DNA from 2 places in the Mammaliicoccus vitulinus genome. Region 1 is predicted to be linked to the other one. Evidence: riboswitches for the same ligand, from Rfam matches in the RefSeq annotation. Region 1 holds a riboswitch; the other holds the start of a gene.
What was found. Region 1 has a riboswitch for FMN ahead of ribD (bifunctional diaminohydroxyphosphoribosylaminopyrimidine deaminase/5-amino-6-(5-phosphoribosylamino)uracil reductase RibD). Riboswitches for the same ligand answer to the same signal wherever they lie in the genome.
Positions count from the first base shown of each region.

Region 1 (8,257 bases):
GCTAATTTAGTGAAATCTTCTTTGTTTTTGATGTTGTATGTAAGTTCATATCCATCATCAACTTTTTTAGCTTTAGCGTCTTTAAATGCACTTAAAGTTTTAGCGTATTTTTCATAATTTAACTGATCTAATGAGCTATCTATGTTCATGTTTTCAATTTGTGATGAAAGGTCTACCCATTGATCATCAACTTTTGCTAACATTTTTTTACCTTGAACATAAATCGTCATTTTTTGACCTGCTTGATCCATATTTAATTTTGCTGTGTTTTTTTCATCGACATCCATGCCAACTTTAACAGCTTGACCTTCTTGATCTTTAGCAGAAACTTTAATGTTGTTATCAGTATGATAACTTTTTACATCTTTAGCATTGCTTTGTAAGTCTTTTACAACTTGACTAGAACTCTTTGTTTCTTCTTTCTTCTCAGATTTATTATCTGAATCAGATCCATTTCCACAAGCTGCTAATATTAATGATGAAGATAAAAATAAACTACCTAATATTCTAAATTTCATTTTACTTCCTCCTTTTATTTAAACAATGTTAACATTAAGCATTTATTAATAGCAAAGTTTTGTATAATGACCTTTGCTATTAATAAAAGTTATTTAATTTTTTTCTTAGGTGAAAGTAATAAAATAGCAATTATTGCTACAATAACTTTAAATAAAAATTTCATTTTAATCACTCCGAAAGTGTTTGAGGTTGTGGTCCTTTTTGTTTTCTCTTAGTTGGATCAAGCTTTTTCTCTATATATCCTAATAGTAAATCACTTAATACTGCTAATAAAGCAGTAGGTATTGCACCTGCTAAAATAAGTGATGTACCGTCCGTAGCATTTGTACCTCTAATGATAATATCACCAAGTGTTGATGATCCTATAAATGAACCAATTGCTGTAACACCAATTGCAATAACAAATGCAATTCTTATGCCACCAATCATGACTGATAATGAAAGGGGGAGTTCGACCATTGTCAAAATTTGTTTAGACGTCATACCCATTCCTTTACCGGCATCTTTTATACTTGCATCTACATTATTAATACCTGTATAAGTATTTTTAATGATTGGAAGCAATGCGTATAAAAATACTGTCATAACAACAGTGTTAGCGCCAAGACCCATTACGAGCATTAAAATTGCGAGAAGTGCAAGGGCTGGTACGGTTTGAATGATGTTCGCTATAGAAATAACAAAACCTGACAACTTGGAATATCTAGCAATAAAAATTCCAATAGGTATACCTATTATAACCGCAAATAGTACACCATAAACTGAAATGAGTAAATGATTTAGAAACAGTTGAAATATATATCCGCCATTTGTTGAATAATAACTTACTAATTGTGACCATACATTACCATCAACCATTATGACTCACCATCCTTTTCATCATCAAAATAATTGTTCTTCTCTAAAAATTCTTCCGCAACTACAGCAGGTTCTTTAAGGTTATTGTCTGCTTCATAGTTTAATTTTTGCATTTGTTCAGTCGAAATTTTTCCTTTTAATTTGTTCATAGCACGATCTACATATGGTTTTTCTTTAATTAAAGATTTTGAAACTAATGGACTTGCGTCATAAGGTGGGAAGAATTTTAAATCATCTTCTAGTACAACTAAATCATAACTTGCAATTCTACCATCTGTTGTATAACCTAACACGACGTCCATTTTACCTGTGTTGAGTGCATCATATACTAAACCTATTTGCATCGGTCTTGTACGTTTAAAGTCAAAGCCATATTTTTCTTTAAACGCTGGATATCCGTCACCTGGACGTTTCATCCAAGATGAATCGACGCCTGCTTCTAACTTATTCGCAACTTTTTTCATATCTGAAACTTTTTTAAGATTGTACTTTTTTGCAGTTTCTTTAGTAACTATCATGGCATAAGTGTTTTCGAAGCCGTATGATCCATACCATTTTTGATCATAATCTTTATCAAAAGCATTTCTAACTACATTTAATGCTTTTTCACGATCAGTTATAGGATCTTTACCTAATGCGCCCGTTAAATCTGTTCCAGTATATCTAGCACTTGAAATGTTAACGTCGCCACTGTTCTGTGCATTAAATGTCACTGTTGATGAACCTAAATTATTTATAAGTTGAATATTTTTTTCAGTAACATTATCTTTTTTTGCTTCATGTTCAATCATCAGTTTATCTATATGTCCTACTATTTGTGATTCACTCGTATTTTGCATGCCAATCTTTATTGAATTTTTATCACCTGAAGCTCCAAGGAAAGGTAAGGAACATCCAGATAAAATGACTGATAAAGCCATGATTGGCAATAACAATTTAAAATATCTTTTCATGTTTCTACTTCCTCCTTATCTTGAAACCTTTAATCCTTTAGGTGTTACCCAATATTCTATTTTAGATAGTACAAAGTCCATAATAAGTGCAATTAATGTAACGCTTATAGCACCACCAATGATTAGATCAGGTTGGTATAAATTTAAACCATTAAAAATAAAGTCACCTAAACCACCGGCGCCGATGAAACTCGCTAATGTTGCCCAGCTAATTGCATAAACACTCGATAAGCGAACACCACTCATAATAACTGATATAGCTAATGGTAATTCAATCATGTACATCTCTTGAAACTTAGTCATACCCATACTTAATCCTGCTGCTTTTACATTTTCATCTACATTATTTATGCCTATAAAAGTGTTGTTTAAAATAGGTAATAATATATAAATGAATAGTGCGAGTATTGCAGGTAGTTTACCTACACCTAAGAAAGGTATCATTAAAGCTAATACTGCTAATGAAGGGACTGTTTGTAGAACACTAGCTATAGATAATACCACTTTGGCAAGCGTTTTAGTTCTCGTTAACAATATGCCTAAAGGTATCGCTACAAGAATAGCTAATAGTAAAGCGAATAATGAAATATAGAAGTGTTCTAGTGTTTTTTGTATAAGTTCATTCCCATTAACTTGTAAAAATTCAATCACTAATATTCACTCCTTATTGTATTTCATTCTTTTGTGCTTCTTCTTCTGATAATCCCCAAATTGAATCGTAAACGATATCTACTAAACTAGATCTTGTAATAACGCCTTTTATGTAATAATGATTGTCCACGACAGGAATTAACCTAACATTTCGTTTTAGTATTGTACGTACAGAATCTTGAAGCATCGTACCAGTTTTTACAGTGTATATATCACGATGCATAATATCTATGATGTCAGAACCTTTACGATAACCTTCATTTAAATCTTCAACATCAAGATAACCAACCAGTTTACCTTTATCGTTTGTAACAAATAGCGTATCGACACGTCTATCTCTCATAACTGTTACAGCTTCATCGATTGTTTTCTCAGAAGTAATTGTGATAGGACTCTTCATAGCATCGTCAACAACTCTTAAGTTAGGTCTGTCTTGGATTAATCTGTTTTGTCCAATAAATTCACGAACAAAATCGTTTGCAGGGTTTTTTAAAATATTATTAGGTGTATCAAATTGAATGATTTCACCTTCAGACATAATGCAAATCCTGTCAGCTAATTTAATCGCTTCATCCATATCATGTGTTACAAATATAATCGTTTTGCCTAATTTTTGTTGCAATGTTTTAACAAGGTCTTGCAACGTGTCTCTTGTAATAGGGTCTAAAGCCCCAAATGGTTCATCCATTAAAATGATATCTTGGTCAGCAGCCAAAGCTCTTACAACACCAATACGTTGTTGTTGACCCCCAGATAATTGAGTAGGATATAAATCTAAATAAGACTCAGGCAAGTCAACGAGTTTAATAAGTTCTTTTGCTTTTTTCTCTTTATCTTCCTTACGCCATTTAAGTAGTTTCGGAACTAAAACGATATTTTCACGAATGGTCATATGAGGCATTAATCCGATTTGTTGGATAACATAACCTATATTTCTTCTTAAATTCACTGAGTTCATTTTACTTAAATCTTTTCCGTTTAACGTGATAGTACCACTCGTAGGTTCTATCATACGGTTGATCATTCTTAATGCAGTAGTTTTCCCGCTACCACTAGTGCCGATAAATGCTATAAATTCCCCAGTTTCAACTTCCATGTTGATACTGTTTACAGCTTTTTTACCGCCACGATAAACTTTAGTCAAATCTTGTATAGATAACATAACACTTCTCCTTTTTCAAAAATTCAAAATATTAACGCTTACAATTATAACATATTTGTTGCATAATTATAAAAGCTACTCCCAACACGATCATTATGTTTATCGTTATTTGAAAAAAGGAATATTTACGTAAATGCGCGATTATGCGAATCAAAATTATGATAAATTTATATAAAGAGAGATTTTTGTTTGTGAGTTCATTTTTTGTATATGCTTAATTTTGCATATCATACGTTTTAAATTATGGAGGCGATTAATTTGAAAGTTGCAATTATTGGTATGGGAACAGCAGGCGTTAGTACGCTCAATCAATTATCCAAGCATAAAAAATTTAAAAATATAACTGTAGATATTTTTGATAGTGCTGAAGATATGGGAATGGGGAAGCCATTTCAAAATGACAGTGATAGATTATTGATTAATTTACCTGCAAATCAAATGTCTTTAAATCCAAATAATGAAAAAGATTTTAAGAAATGGTATAAGAAAAATGATGAATTTGATTATGGTAAAGCTAAATATTTACCTAGATTAGTATTTGGTCATTATATGAAATCTATCTTAAATGATTTATTGGATAAGCATGATAATATTTTTGTTCATAAACATAAAGTAGATAGTTGTTATGTAGAAGAAATTAAAGATGAACGTGGACAATATAAAATAGATGTTTGTTATATAGAAGATGATGAAGCGGTTTGTCAAAAATATGATTATGTATTTTTAACAATGGGCATGTTACCTTACAAAGATCCATACGGTTTATCAGGGATAGAAGGGTATATTGAATCACCTTATCCAACTACTCAAGCTTTACGTAATGTGAAAGAAAAAGATGATATCGCAATTTTAGGTACAGGACTAAGTTCTATAGATGTCATTAGATATGTTATGGAGAATCATAAACGATTACCTATTGTGGTGACATCTAGAAGTGCACAATTTCCTACTGTACGTGGTATTAAACATGAAATTAATCTGAAATATATTAACGACAAATCTATTGAGAAATTGCAAAAAACGCATAAAGGTATGGCGCCTTTAAAAGAAGTAGAAAAATTATTTGAAAAAGAATGCAATTATCAAAATATTAACTTGCATAAGATGCTGTACCGATTTAAGAAAGATAATGTTTATAATCTGAAATATGATTTGAAACACGAAGATGAAGTAGGGCATTTTCAATCTTTCGTTGAAGAAGTAAAACATCATATGATTCCAATTTGGAATGCCATGACCATTGATGATAAAACGATATTTTTAGAAAAATATGGCCAACATTTCAAGCGCAATACTAATCCTATGCCTCAATCTTCAGCTAAACAATTAATTGAATGGATTGAAAATGGTGATATTGTCGTCAAAGAAGGTTTGGAAAATGTGCGAAAATACTATGGTAAATTTAGATTGAAATATAAAGGTATAGAAAAAGAAGATCGTTACCATTATGTGATCAATGCGACAGGACCGAAAAAGAATTTATCAGAGTTAAGTGAAGATGAACATTTTATAAAAGGTTTAGAAAACAAACAAATAATTGCTGCGCATCCATTTGGAGGCATTCTTGTATTACCATATTCAAATGAAGTTATCAGTCCGAAGTTTGGCACAATGCCTAATTTAAAAGTAATAGGTCAATTAACGAGTGGGGTAAACTTTGATGCGAATGGTGTTTCATTATTAGTAGATCAATCGGTTAGAGCAGTAAATGATTTATATATTGAATTAAAAGAAAGAAAAAATACTCAAAAGATTCAATCTAAAAAGAAATAAATATATAAGAATCTTCATTTGTAATTCTTAGTTAAATGGTATAGAATGACTACATCAGTGATTACTGATGCATATAATTAAATAAGATATTCTTTCGGGGCAGGGTGAAATTCCCAACCGGCGGTATTAAAGCCCGCGACCCATAAATGAAATTTTGTTTATGGCTGATTCAGTGTAATTCTGAAGCCGACAGTATAGTCTGGATGGGAGAAAGAATAAACGACAGCGTATTTATACGTTTATTTCGTTATATTAAAATGTTAATGTCTTTAATCATAAAGGCTTATTTCTTGATACATTTTTTACTCCCAACCACCGAAAAAATTAATTTTTTGGTGGTTTTTTTTAATTTTAGGAGGAAGTTAAATGAATCAATATTTAGATTTTGCTATAGACTTAGCAGAACGTTTGCAAGGTCAGACCGCAACGAACCCTTCAGTAGGAGCTGTAATCGTTAAAAATAATAGAATTATTGGATTCGGTGCACATTTAAAAAAGGGTGAAGCTCACGCAGAAATACAAGCTTTAAAAATGGCAGGTGCTGAAGCAACTGATGCAACAATATATGTGTCGTTAGAACCTTGTTCGCATTATGGCTTAACACCACCATGTTCTAAAGCAATTATAGATAGTGGTATTACTTCAGTAGTATATGCAGTAAAAGATGGTTCTCTTAAATACAGTGGACACGATATGTTACAAGAAGCCGGCATTGAAGTAACTTACGAACCAACGGAAAGAGCACAAGCTTTATACAATGACTTTTTTCATCAGCAAGAAACGAAATTACCTCATATAACAGTAAAAGTTTCTACAAGTTTAGATGGGAAAGTAGCAACTGATAACAACGAAAGTAAATGGATTACTTCTAAAGAAGTGAAACAAGATGTTTTGAAACTAAGAAGTCAACATGATGCCATCATGACTGGTGGTATGACGGTTCGAATAGATAATCCTTTATTAACTACTAGAAGTAAAGGGTTAAAAGAACCAAAACGTTTCGTCTTAACACGTCAATCAGAATTTGATGACAACTTGGATATCTTTAAAGATCATGATAATCCTGTAGTTGTGATAACAGAAGGTTCCGATTTTGAAGTGAAAGAAAACCAAAACATCGAAGTTGTTCATAAAGATTTATCGAATCTAAAAAATGTTCTAAAACATTTATATGATGCTGGATATGCACAAGTTATGGTAGAAGCAGGGCCAAAACTTGTAAGTGAATTTATCGAACAAGATTTAGTAGACCAATTGATTATTTATCAAGCCCCGAAAATGATTGGTGGTCAAGGGAAATATCAATATTATCGAACAGATGATGTTTACCCATTATCCAATAGCAAGTTATTTAAAATTATATCAACAGAAATCATTGGTGGAGATCTTAAAATAATTTTAAGAAAGAAGTGACAAGATGTTCACAGGAATAATCGAAACAGTTGGTGTAATAAAAAACGCAACGACACAAAGTGGTGTTAAGACTTTAATAATTGAAGCTCCTGAAATAACTGATGATTTATCTCTTGGTGATTCAGTAGCAATAAACGGCGTTTGCTTAACAGTTACTGAAAGACAAGCATCAATATTTAAAGTAGAAGTTATTACAGGTACAATCTCTGTCACATATTTAGAGCACTTAAAAACAAATGATAAAGTAAACCTTGAAAGAGCGATGTTAGCTAATGGTAGATTTGGTGGTCATTTTGTAAGTGGTCATGTAGATGGTAAAGGTGTCATAAAACATATCTCTAAAAGAAAAGATGAATGGATAATTGAAATAGCAACTGACGCACAATTGTTAGGACAAATGATTGATAAAGGTTCTATAACAGTTGATGGCGTTAGTTTAACGATATTTAAATTGTATCAGCACAAATTTGAAATTCATTTAATACCTGAGACAAGAGAGCGTACCGTTTTTGTTCATAAAAAACAAGGTGATGAAGTCCATATCGAAACAGATTTATTGTTTAAATATGTCCAAAAAATAACGCATCAAAATAACTCGAATTTATCACAAGAGAAATTATTAAATCTAGGATTTTAGGAGGCTTTATAATGTTTGATAATGTTGAAGATGCTATAGAAGAATTAAAGCACGGTAAACCAATCATTGTAGTAGATGATGAAGATAGAGAAAATGAAGGTGACCTTATAGCAATATCTGAATATTTAACAGCAGATACAATTAATTTTATGGCTACTCATGCTAGAGGGTTAATATGTGCGCCTGTCAGCCGAGGCATAGCTGAACAATTAAATTTAAACTTAATGACTGAAACAGGAGATAAGTTTAAGACAGCATTTACTGTAAGTGTTGACCATGTGTCTTCTACAA
Region 1 is NZ_CP118974.1:981,296-989,552, forward strand. It holds gene PYW35_RS05010 (DUF6612 family protein) at 1-518, opposite strand, end outside; gene PYW35_RS05015 (ABC transporter permease) at 688-1,377, opposite strand; gene PYW35_RS05020 (osmoprotectant ABC transporter substrate-binding protein) at 1,377-2,330, opposite strand; gene PYW35_RS05025 (ABC transporter permease) at 2,346-2,981, opposite strand; gene PYW35_RS05030 (betaine/proline/choline family ABC transporter ATP-binding protein) at 2,995-4,143, opposite strand; gene PYW35_RS05035 (FAD/NAD(P)-binding protein) at 4,402-5,916, shown strand; FMN riboswitch at 6,003-6,135, shown strand; gene ribD (bifunctional diaminohydroxyphosphoribosylaminopyrimidine deaminase/5-amino-6-(5-phosphoribosylamino)uracil reductase RibD) at 6,283-7,329, shown strand; gene PYW35_RS05045 (riboflavin synthase) at 7,334-7,966, shown strand; gene ribB (3,4-dihydroxy-2-butanone-4-phosphate synthase) at 7,975-8,257, shown strand, end outside.

Region 2 (8,257 bases), 300 kb from region 1:
TTGTTTGAGTTTACTGTGTAACATTCAATCCCTCCATTGCATAGATCACATACATTAATTTAATTTCAAAATAAGTGAATTCACCTAATGATTCATAATAATATTTCAAATTTTGATTTGGCTTGTCTTCAAAAACTTTTACAAATCCCAAAAATTTATCATCATCAATGTACTTGTTTTTATCTGTTAAATAACCTTTAATATACATTTCTATGACATGATCATGAATTGTATGCGACTTAACATTTTTTAAGCGTGCTAATGTTTCAATATCGTAAGTTTGATTTAATAATTGATAAGTCGTTAATGTTTGTTGATGTAACTTAGGCATAAATTTAATTTGAGATAAAATTGGGTATTTGTCTTCATTTTGCAGCGTTACTTGTATAAATTGATATTCCTCCACTAAATGCGCTTTTAATTTAATAATAGATATATCTTCTAACAGTGCTATTTGTTCTGTGGTATATGGGGTTTCTCGATAACCTGCTAATAAGTAATGAACATAGATTTCATTAAAAAATTGATTCATATCTTCAAATAAGTGATGAACTTCTGTTATAAATTGATTTTCACTATCATCTTTAATAGATATGTATAATTCTTTTGCCTTGAATTGTATCGTTTTATCATTAATAATGGGTTGATAAGAGAAATGTTCATGTTTTCTCTGGCTAACCATTTGAATTAACAGTAATAAAGTGCCTACTGTTTGTGTGGCTTGATGGTAAAAATAGTCACCTACAATCGGCTTTAAATCTTTATTTATTTGTTGTTCAACAACCTTTTCAAAATCCGCATATTTTAGGTTAGGTAAACAACCATAATATAATTTTAAATGCTCAATCGTAGCATCAAAATATGTTTGGTGCGTTTTCTTCCCAGTTAAAATATTATAAATACTTTTATACGTTTTATTTTCGTGTTTCATAGAAAGGGTTTTCATAATTATGTCTTGCAAATCAGTCACCTCATTTATTATAAAAATGTTGAAAAATATATGTGTTATCACTAAAATAAGTATGTATAATAAGTGTAGCATGTTTTTTAAAGGAGGCGAAAATTTTGGCTAAATACACAATAGTAGATATGGATACATGTATCGCGTGTGGTGCATGTGGAGCAGCTGCCCCCGATATATATGATTATGACGATGAGGGAATCGCCTACGTAATATTAGACGACAATAAGGGAATCGAAGCTGTCCCAGAAGAATTACTCGAAGATATGGAAGATGCTTTCGAAGGTTGTCCAACAGATTCAATTAAAATAGCAGATGAATCGTTTGACGGAGACGCACTTAAATTCGAATAATATAGATTAATAAAGCTTGGGAATCATTCCTTTGCTCATAAAAAAATAACAACTCATTTCACTGATGTATTCAGCTAGAAATGAGTTGTTATTTTTTATGAAATAGCTTGGTATGTTTTAAAATCTTGGAGAGAATTATAAAGATTGTTTGCTATTTATCATGTGAGCTCTGACTTGATAATATCAACGGCTCTATTTATCATGTGGGTCTGACTTGATAATATCAACGGCTCTATTTATCATGTGGAGCCTGACTTGATAAATTCATGGATAAAACGCACGAAGACTCAGAAAATATCATGCTCAAAATAAAGAAACATATCACGCTATTACTGAGAAAATTCAGTAGCGTGATATGTTTTAATTTATTTTATAATTGTTTTGAGTTTATCAAAGATGATTAAGTATATGACTGAAATCACAATACCTTTTATTAAATTGAATGGAATGATACCTGCAGATACAATCATTTTTAAATTATGCGCAAGATCTGCTAAGTTCATGATTTGACCGTATAAAGGTAATAATACAAAATAGTTCATTAAACTCATAAATACAGTCATCAATATGACACCTGTTATTAAACCATAACCCATGAACAGTTTAGATTTTTTAATACGGTAAAAATAGTATGTTGGTATAATTAAACAAACTGAAGCTAAAAAGTTAGCCGTATTTCCGATTGGTTCATGTGATACGATTAAAAAGTTTAATACATTTTTAAATAATGCAACTAATATTCCTGATACTGGGCCAAATGCAAATGTCGCCACAAGTACTGGCACATCGCTGAAATCCATCGTTAAATATGGTGGTAAAAATGGCAATGGAAATTTTAAAAACATTAAAATAAAGCTGATTGCAATAAGCATACTTACAGTGAGTAAGCGTTTTGTTTTGTTATCGTTAGACATATAAACTCCTCCTATTCATCTCGTAAGAATAGGAGGAAAGCAATAGCAAATAAACCTAGCATAAACTAGATCTTTTCCTCCATCTTCTCCCATCCAGACTTTAACTGTCGGCCTTAGATTTTCACTAAGTCAGCCAATGCACATATAAACATATGTATTGGGTCGCGGGCTATAACCGCCGGTATGGAATTACACCAAACCCCGAAGATGAATTTTTATTAAATTTTATTTTTATGATTCATATATTAGCACAATACTAAAAAACTTTCATTAAAACGACTCATAATTTATTTATTTAGGTAAAGTAATTATAAATTTCGTGCCTTTTTCTTGTTCACTTGTCACATTTATCGTACCATCATGAGCATCGACAATCTTTTGTACGATAAACAATCCAAGTCCGGTACCGTGTTTACCTCTTGTACGTGATGCATCCACTTTATAAAATCGATCAAAAATCTGTTCTAAATGTTCTTTCGCAATACCGACTCCTGTATCTTGAACAGTGATTACAAAATCTTCTTCTTGTGTGTCATCGAATATAACGTCAATTGAATCTTTCTGATGCGTATATCTTACAGCATTATCAATTAAATTCGTTAATATTTGCTCGATTCTATCACTATCACCGTACCAATTAATAGCTTCGCCAATATGTTTTACGTTTAAATTCAAGCCATTTTCTCGTGCTTGTGGCAAAAATTTAGTATCTATTTTATTGATGAGCGTCGATATTTCAAATTCATCTAGATGAACTTTAATACCTTCAGCATCCATTTTGGCAACTTCTAATAGTTCGTTAATGAGCCTGCTCAACCTTTTAGACTCATCTAAAATGATAAATAGAAAATCATCTACATCTTTTTTGTCTGTCACTACACCATCAACGATAGCTTCTGTATAACCTTGCAACATGGAAATAGGTGTTCTTAACTCATGTGAAACACTTGCTATAAAGTCTTTTTTCATTTGATCCATATGGTGTTCTTCAGTCATATCTCGAATGATAACAACAATTCCAGATGAACCATCATTTTGTATGCTGTCAATGTATGTTGATATTACAACATAATATTTATGACCTACTTCATACTCAAAGAATTGAGTGTTTTTCTCTTTAAATGTTTCATTTCTTTGAATTGAAATATCTACATGTTGATATTCTTTAACTTCTTTTAAGAATGCATCGGCTTTGGAATTAGATATAATGATTTCATTTTTATCATTTATACCGAGCACACCATCAATCATAGAATTTATAAGTTTTTCTTGAATGTTATTTTTTGATTTAACGTCATCAATATTCGTTCTTATATCTTTACTCATTTTATTAAATGCCAAACCTAGTTCTCCAATTTCGTCACGCGTATAAATAGGAACTTTCTCTGTATAATGACCTTTCGCAACTTTAAAAGCAGCGTGTTTAAGTTGAATGAGCGGTTTAGTAATTCTATTTGAAAGGAAAAATGCAAATACTGTACTGACAACTAATAATATAATTGCAGAAACTAAAATACTGAGCGTCACGACATTTTGAGCTTCTTTAATGGTATTGATATCTTGGAATAAAAATATACCCGCTTCATCTGTTTGAAAAGCTTGCGATGGATAACCTAATAAAATATAGGTGTGCTTTTCACCATTGAATGACAAATTGATTTCTTTTAATACATGTTTATCCTTGTTAAAAACTTTGTCAAAAGCATGATTTGTTCTAATTTCATCAATCATGACATCTTTTAGTGGATCGTCAGATTGTTTCGTTAAATCCTGATTGTTTTTAATGATAATGAGTCCTGCTGGATCTTCAATTAGTTCTTTAGCATAATCAATCACATGTTCTTTCTCATGTGAATTAAGAAGTAGCCGTTCAATTTTACTGGCATTATTGTATAAGTTCTCACCTGTATTGGAAGTATTGTATGATTGCAAAAAAGTTATGAGAAAGGCGCTTAATAAAAGTAAAACTGTCGTTACTATTAATATAATAGATAACCACAGTTTTACAACAACACTATTTAATCGATTCATTATTCAGGAACCTCAAATTTATAACCTACGCCCCACACTGTATGAATCATTTGCGCAGCCTCTTCTGAAACGCGATTTAACTTTTCACGCAATCTTTTTACATGGGTATCAACTGTTCTTAAATCTCCGTAGAACTCATAATGCCATACTTCTTTTAAGAGTTGTTCCCTATCAAATACTTTATCTGGTGATTTTGCTAAATACAATAATAATTCATACTCTTTAGGCGTTAAATTCACTTCTTTATGATCAGCTAATACACGATGTGCATCATTATCAATGACAAGATTTTCAAATACAATTAAATCTTTCGCTGTATTAGTTTGATTAACCATTGAATGATTTGTCGTGCGTCTTAATAATGCTTTTACACGCAAGACAACTTCTCTTGGAGAGAACGGTTTTACTATGTAATCATCTGCTCCAATTTCAAATCCTTCTACCCTATTATTTTCTTCGCCTTTAGCAGTCAGCATAATAATAGGTGTTGACTTTGTTTCTCTAATTCTTTTACATACTTCAATACCATCTATTTCGGGTAACATTAAGTCTAACAATATACAGTCATAATCTTCGTTTAAAGCTTTATCTAAGGCGATTTGTCCATTCTCAGCCTCATCTGTTTCATAACCTTCTCTTTCAAGGTACATTGTTACTAACTTGCGAATTCTATCTTCATCATCTACAACTAAAATACGGTCTGTCATACTTGCTGAACTCCCTTCTAGCATTTTTTAAGCATAAGAATGTAAACCAGCTACTATTAAATTAACTGCAATAACATTAAATAGTATTATTGCAAGGCCGCCAACAGCTAACCATGCTGATTTTCGACCTTCCCAGCCTTTACCTAATCTTAAATGCAGGAATATCGCATAATACAAGAATGTGATGAGCGCCCATACTTCTTTAGGATCCCATCCCCAATATCTACTCCAAGCCATTTGAGCCCAGATACTAGCGAATAAAATACCACCAAGTGCAAATAGAGGGAATCCAATAATTACTGCTCGATATCCGATTTCATCCATTAAGGATAGATTGACTCTTTTCGTCAATGGTTTTATAAGACTGAACAATGTTTTTCCTTTTAAAATCAATCTCAGTATACCATATAAGACCGAGCCAATAACAATCGACCAAATCACTGTATTTAATTTTTGAGCATTTATAACTGCAGGTAATTCAATTTTACTCCAACTTAATATATCCGTTCTTTCGATTGGTTCATAATCACTTCCTGATACATGATCCACGAGCAGACTATCTTGCTGTGTTACAAATGCAGGTAAATGATAATGTTGTACGGAATTATTATCGTTCTTATCTATAAAGAAGTATGTGTCGTCGTATCCTGCAATATCTTTCATAACCACCGTAGTTAAAATAAAACCGATTATGATAATAACGAAATACATAATCACTTCAACAAAGAAACTATGTATAGACTTTTCTTTCGGGCTGACTGCTGCAAATAAATAAATCAAACCAGCAACACAGCTTATTGATAAAATACCGTAAGAAATCGTTACTGTAATAACATGTATCGCTAACCAGCTAGATTGTAATGCAGGAATTAATGGTGAAACATCTCTAGAAAACATACTTGCATACGCTATAAGCAGCATAGCGATTGGTAAAACAAACAGTGCAAGAATAGGTGTTTTGTATATTGAATAAATGACAAGAAAACCACCTACCATCATGATTCCAAACATTGTTAAAAATTCATACATATTACTTACTGGCGCATGTCCTGCAGCAATCCATCTTGTAATAAAGTATATGATTTGTAATACAAAACCAATAGCTGTTAATGCTACACCAATTTTCGCGCTTCTATTTTTAGAAGAACGTACTGAAAATGAAAATGGTACAACTGCTACTAAATATAATATAAATGCAGAATATAAACTGATATTACTTATATTTAAAATGAAATCTTTATCCATTATTTGCCTCCTTGCTTTCGTGTATGTCTTCCTTTGTATCTTTAATATGGGTAATTTGATGTTTATCTAGTACTTGATTAATCTCTTTACTAAATCCATAGTAATTCTTATTTGTATGACCTGCAATATTAAATTCACCTTTATCTGTATTAATCCAAATACGTCTATGATTAATGTATGAACCTACTGCTAAGCCTATTAAGAATATAACAAATCCAGTAAATAAAATCGGTAGCGTTAAATCTTTTTTAACAGCTAATACTGTTGCCCATTGATTGGTAGCATTCGCAAACTTAACATCATATTGATTACCTTTAGATATATCTTGTGACTCTTTAATTCTTAAGAAACTAAATTCAGGTTTTTCACCTTTTTTAGTCACTTCAAACACAAAAGCAGGATTATTTGGATTTGGTGATTTAGTAGCTAATACACCATTTTCTATTTTTTCATAATCCGGCGCGTAACTTCTTAATTTAACAGTTAGGTCGTCCGTAAGCTTATATTCTTTTTTTGGACTTTCTAAATTAACCGTAAATGATTGACCTAATGCTTTTCCATCTTTCGTTTTTAAATTAAAAGTCATTTCTTTTAATGAAGAATTATCAAAACTACTTTGATAAAATTGCAAATGATCATATGTTAAGGGGTGATTAACTTTAATAGAATCTGAAGCAACTGCTTTTAAGTTCTCATTTGAACCAATAACATCTTGTTTGTCATTCTCATATAGTGTTGCTTTAGTTTCATAATTTTTAGCAATTTTATTTAAACTAGGATCAATTGATTCCGGATTGGAATTAGATTGAGATTTCTGATTATATTCTTCATATATAAAGTCATTATTTTTTATATAATATGCTCTATCAGTACCAGGGACAGGTTTCGTCTCACCTTCTTTAACATAAAGCATTTCATCTAAATAAAAACCTGGTAAAAATCTAAGCATTGCTCCAAATAGTAAAATGATAAGACCTGTATGATTTATGTACGGACCATATCTAGACAAGCGACCCTTTTCAAGGAGTAAATGATTTCCATCTTGTTTTACTTTATATCTTTTATTCTTAAATGATTTACCAATACCCTCTAAGTCGACTTGATCTTGAGTTGTCATATTTAATCTTTGACGTTTATAAAATGAGTTGTGCTTTTTCGTCCTTTGATTTTTCAAAGATTTATGTAATGGTATCCCTCTGTCTATACTAGAAGTAATGATTGAGAACGCCACTAAACCTAGTAAAATTAAAAACCACCAAGAGCTATATAAATTATGAAAACCTAATTTATAATAAAGTAAACCTAATGAACCATAATGTTCATAATAATATTGTTCTGGATTAACATTCATAGGGATAAAATATTCTTGAGGGAATATCGTACCTATTGATGCAGCTATAACAGTTAATACAAGTAATGTAACGCCCGTCTTAACTGAAGCAAAGAAATTCCAAACACGATCTAAAATCGTTCTATTTTTAGTCTTTGAACGTATTGCTTGTCCATCATAACGCATTACGTCGGTTGTCTTTTTCTTATCATAGTCGTCATTTATTAAGCGACCACAGTTTAAGCAGAGTTGAGTTCCTTCTGGGTTCTTATGCCCGCACTCACATACTATTTGCTTGTTGCTCACCTTTAATCCCCCTCTATTTCACTTTGACCATTTCCATTTCTTTAATGATTTGTTTCTTAGAAAGTTCACCAGTATGCTTAGATTTCACTTTACCATCTTTATCTACAGTTATAGTTGTAGGTAATGGGTTTACACCATAAGCATCCGTTACCAAATTATCATTATCCATCGCTACATTAAATGTAGGTGTTTCTTTTAATGAACTTAAATATTGTTTGATTTGTTGCGGATTATTTCTAACATGTATAGCAACGACCTCTACGCCTTTGTCTTTGTAATTTTGATATTGTCTTTCTAGTTCAGGCATTTCACGTTTACAAGGCTCACACCAAGTTCCCCAAAAGTTGATTAATACGCCTTTACCACGTAAATCTTTTAAATTTACTTTTTTACCATCAATCGTTTCAAGT
Region 2 is NZ_CP118974.1:1,279,268-1,287,524, reverse strand. It holds gene PYW35_RS06545 (RecQ family ATP-dependent DNA helicase) at 1-24, opposite strand, end outside; gene PYW35_RS06540 (helix-turn-helix domain-containing protein) at 11-970, opposite strand; gene PYW35_RS06535 (ferredoxin) at 1,066-1,314, shown strand; gene PYW35_RS06530 (ECF transporter S component) at 1,680-2,228, opposite strand; FMN riboswitch at 2,306-2,441, opposite strand; gene PYW35_RS06525 (ATP-binding protein) at 2,520-4,259, opposite strand; gene PYW35_RS06520 (response regulator transcription factor) at 4,259-4,966, opposite strand; gene ccsB (c-type cytochrome biogenesis protein CcsB) at 4,994-6,211, opposite strand; gene resB (cytochrome c biogenesis protein ResB) at 6,204-7,847, opposite strand; gene resA (thiol-disulfide oxidoreductase ResA) at 7,861-8,257, opposite strand, start outside.
Region 2: another riboswitch for FMN. It lies ahead of PYW35_RS06530 (ECF transporter S component); the one in region 1 lies ahead of ribD (bifunctional diaminohydroxyphosphoribosylaminopyrimidine deaminase/5-amino-6-(5-phosphoribosylamino)uracil reductase RibD).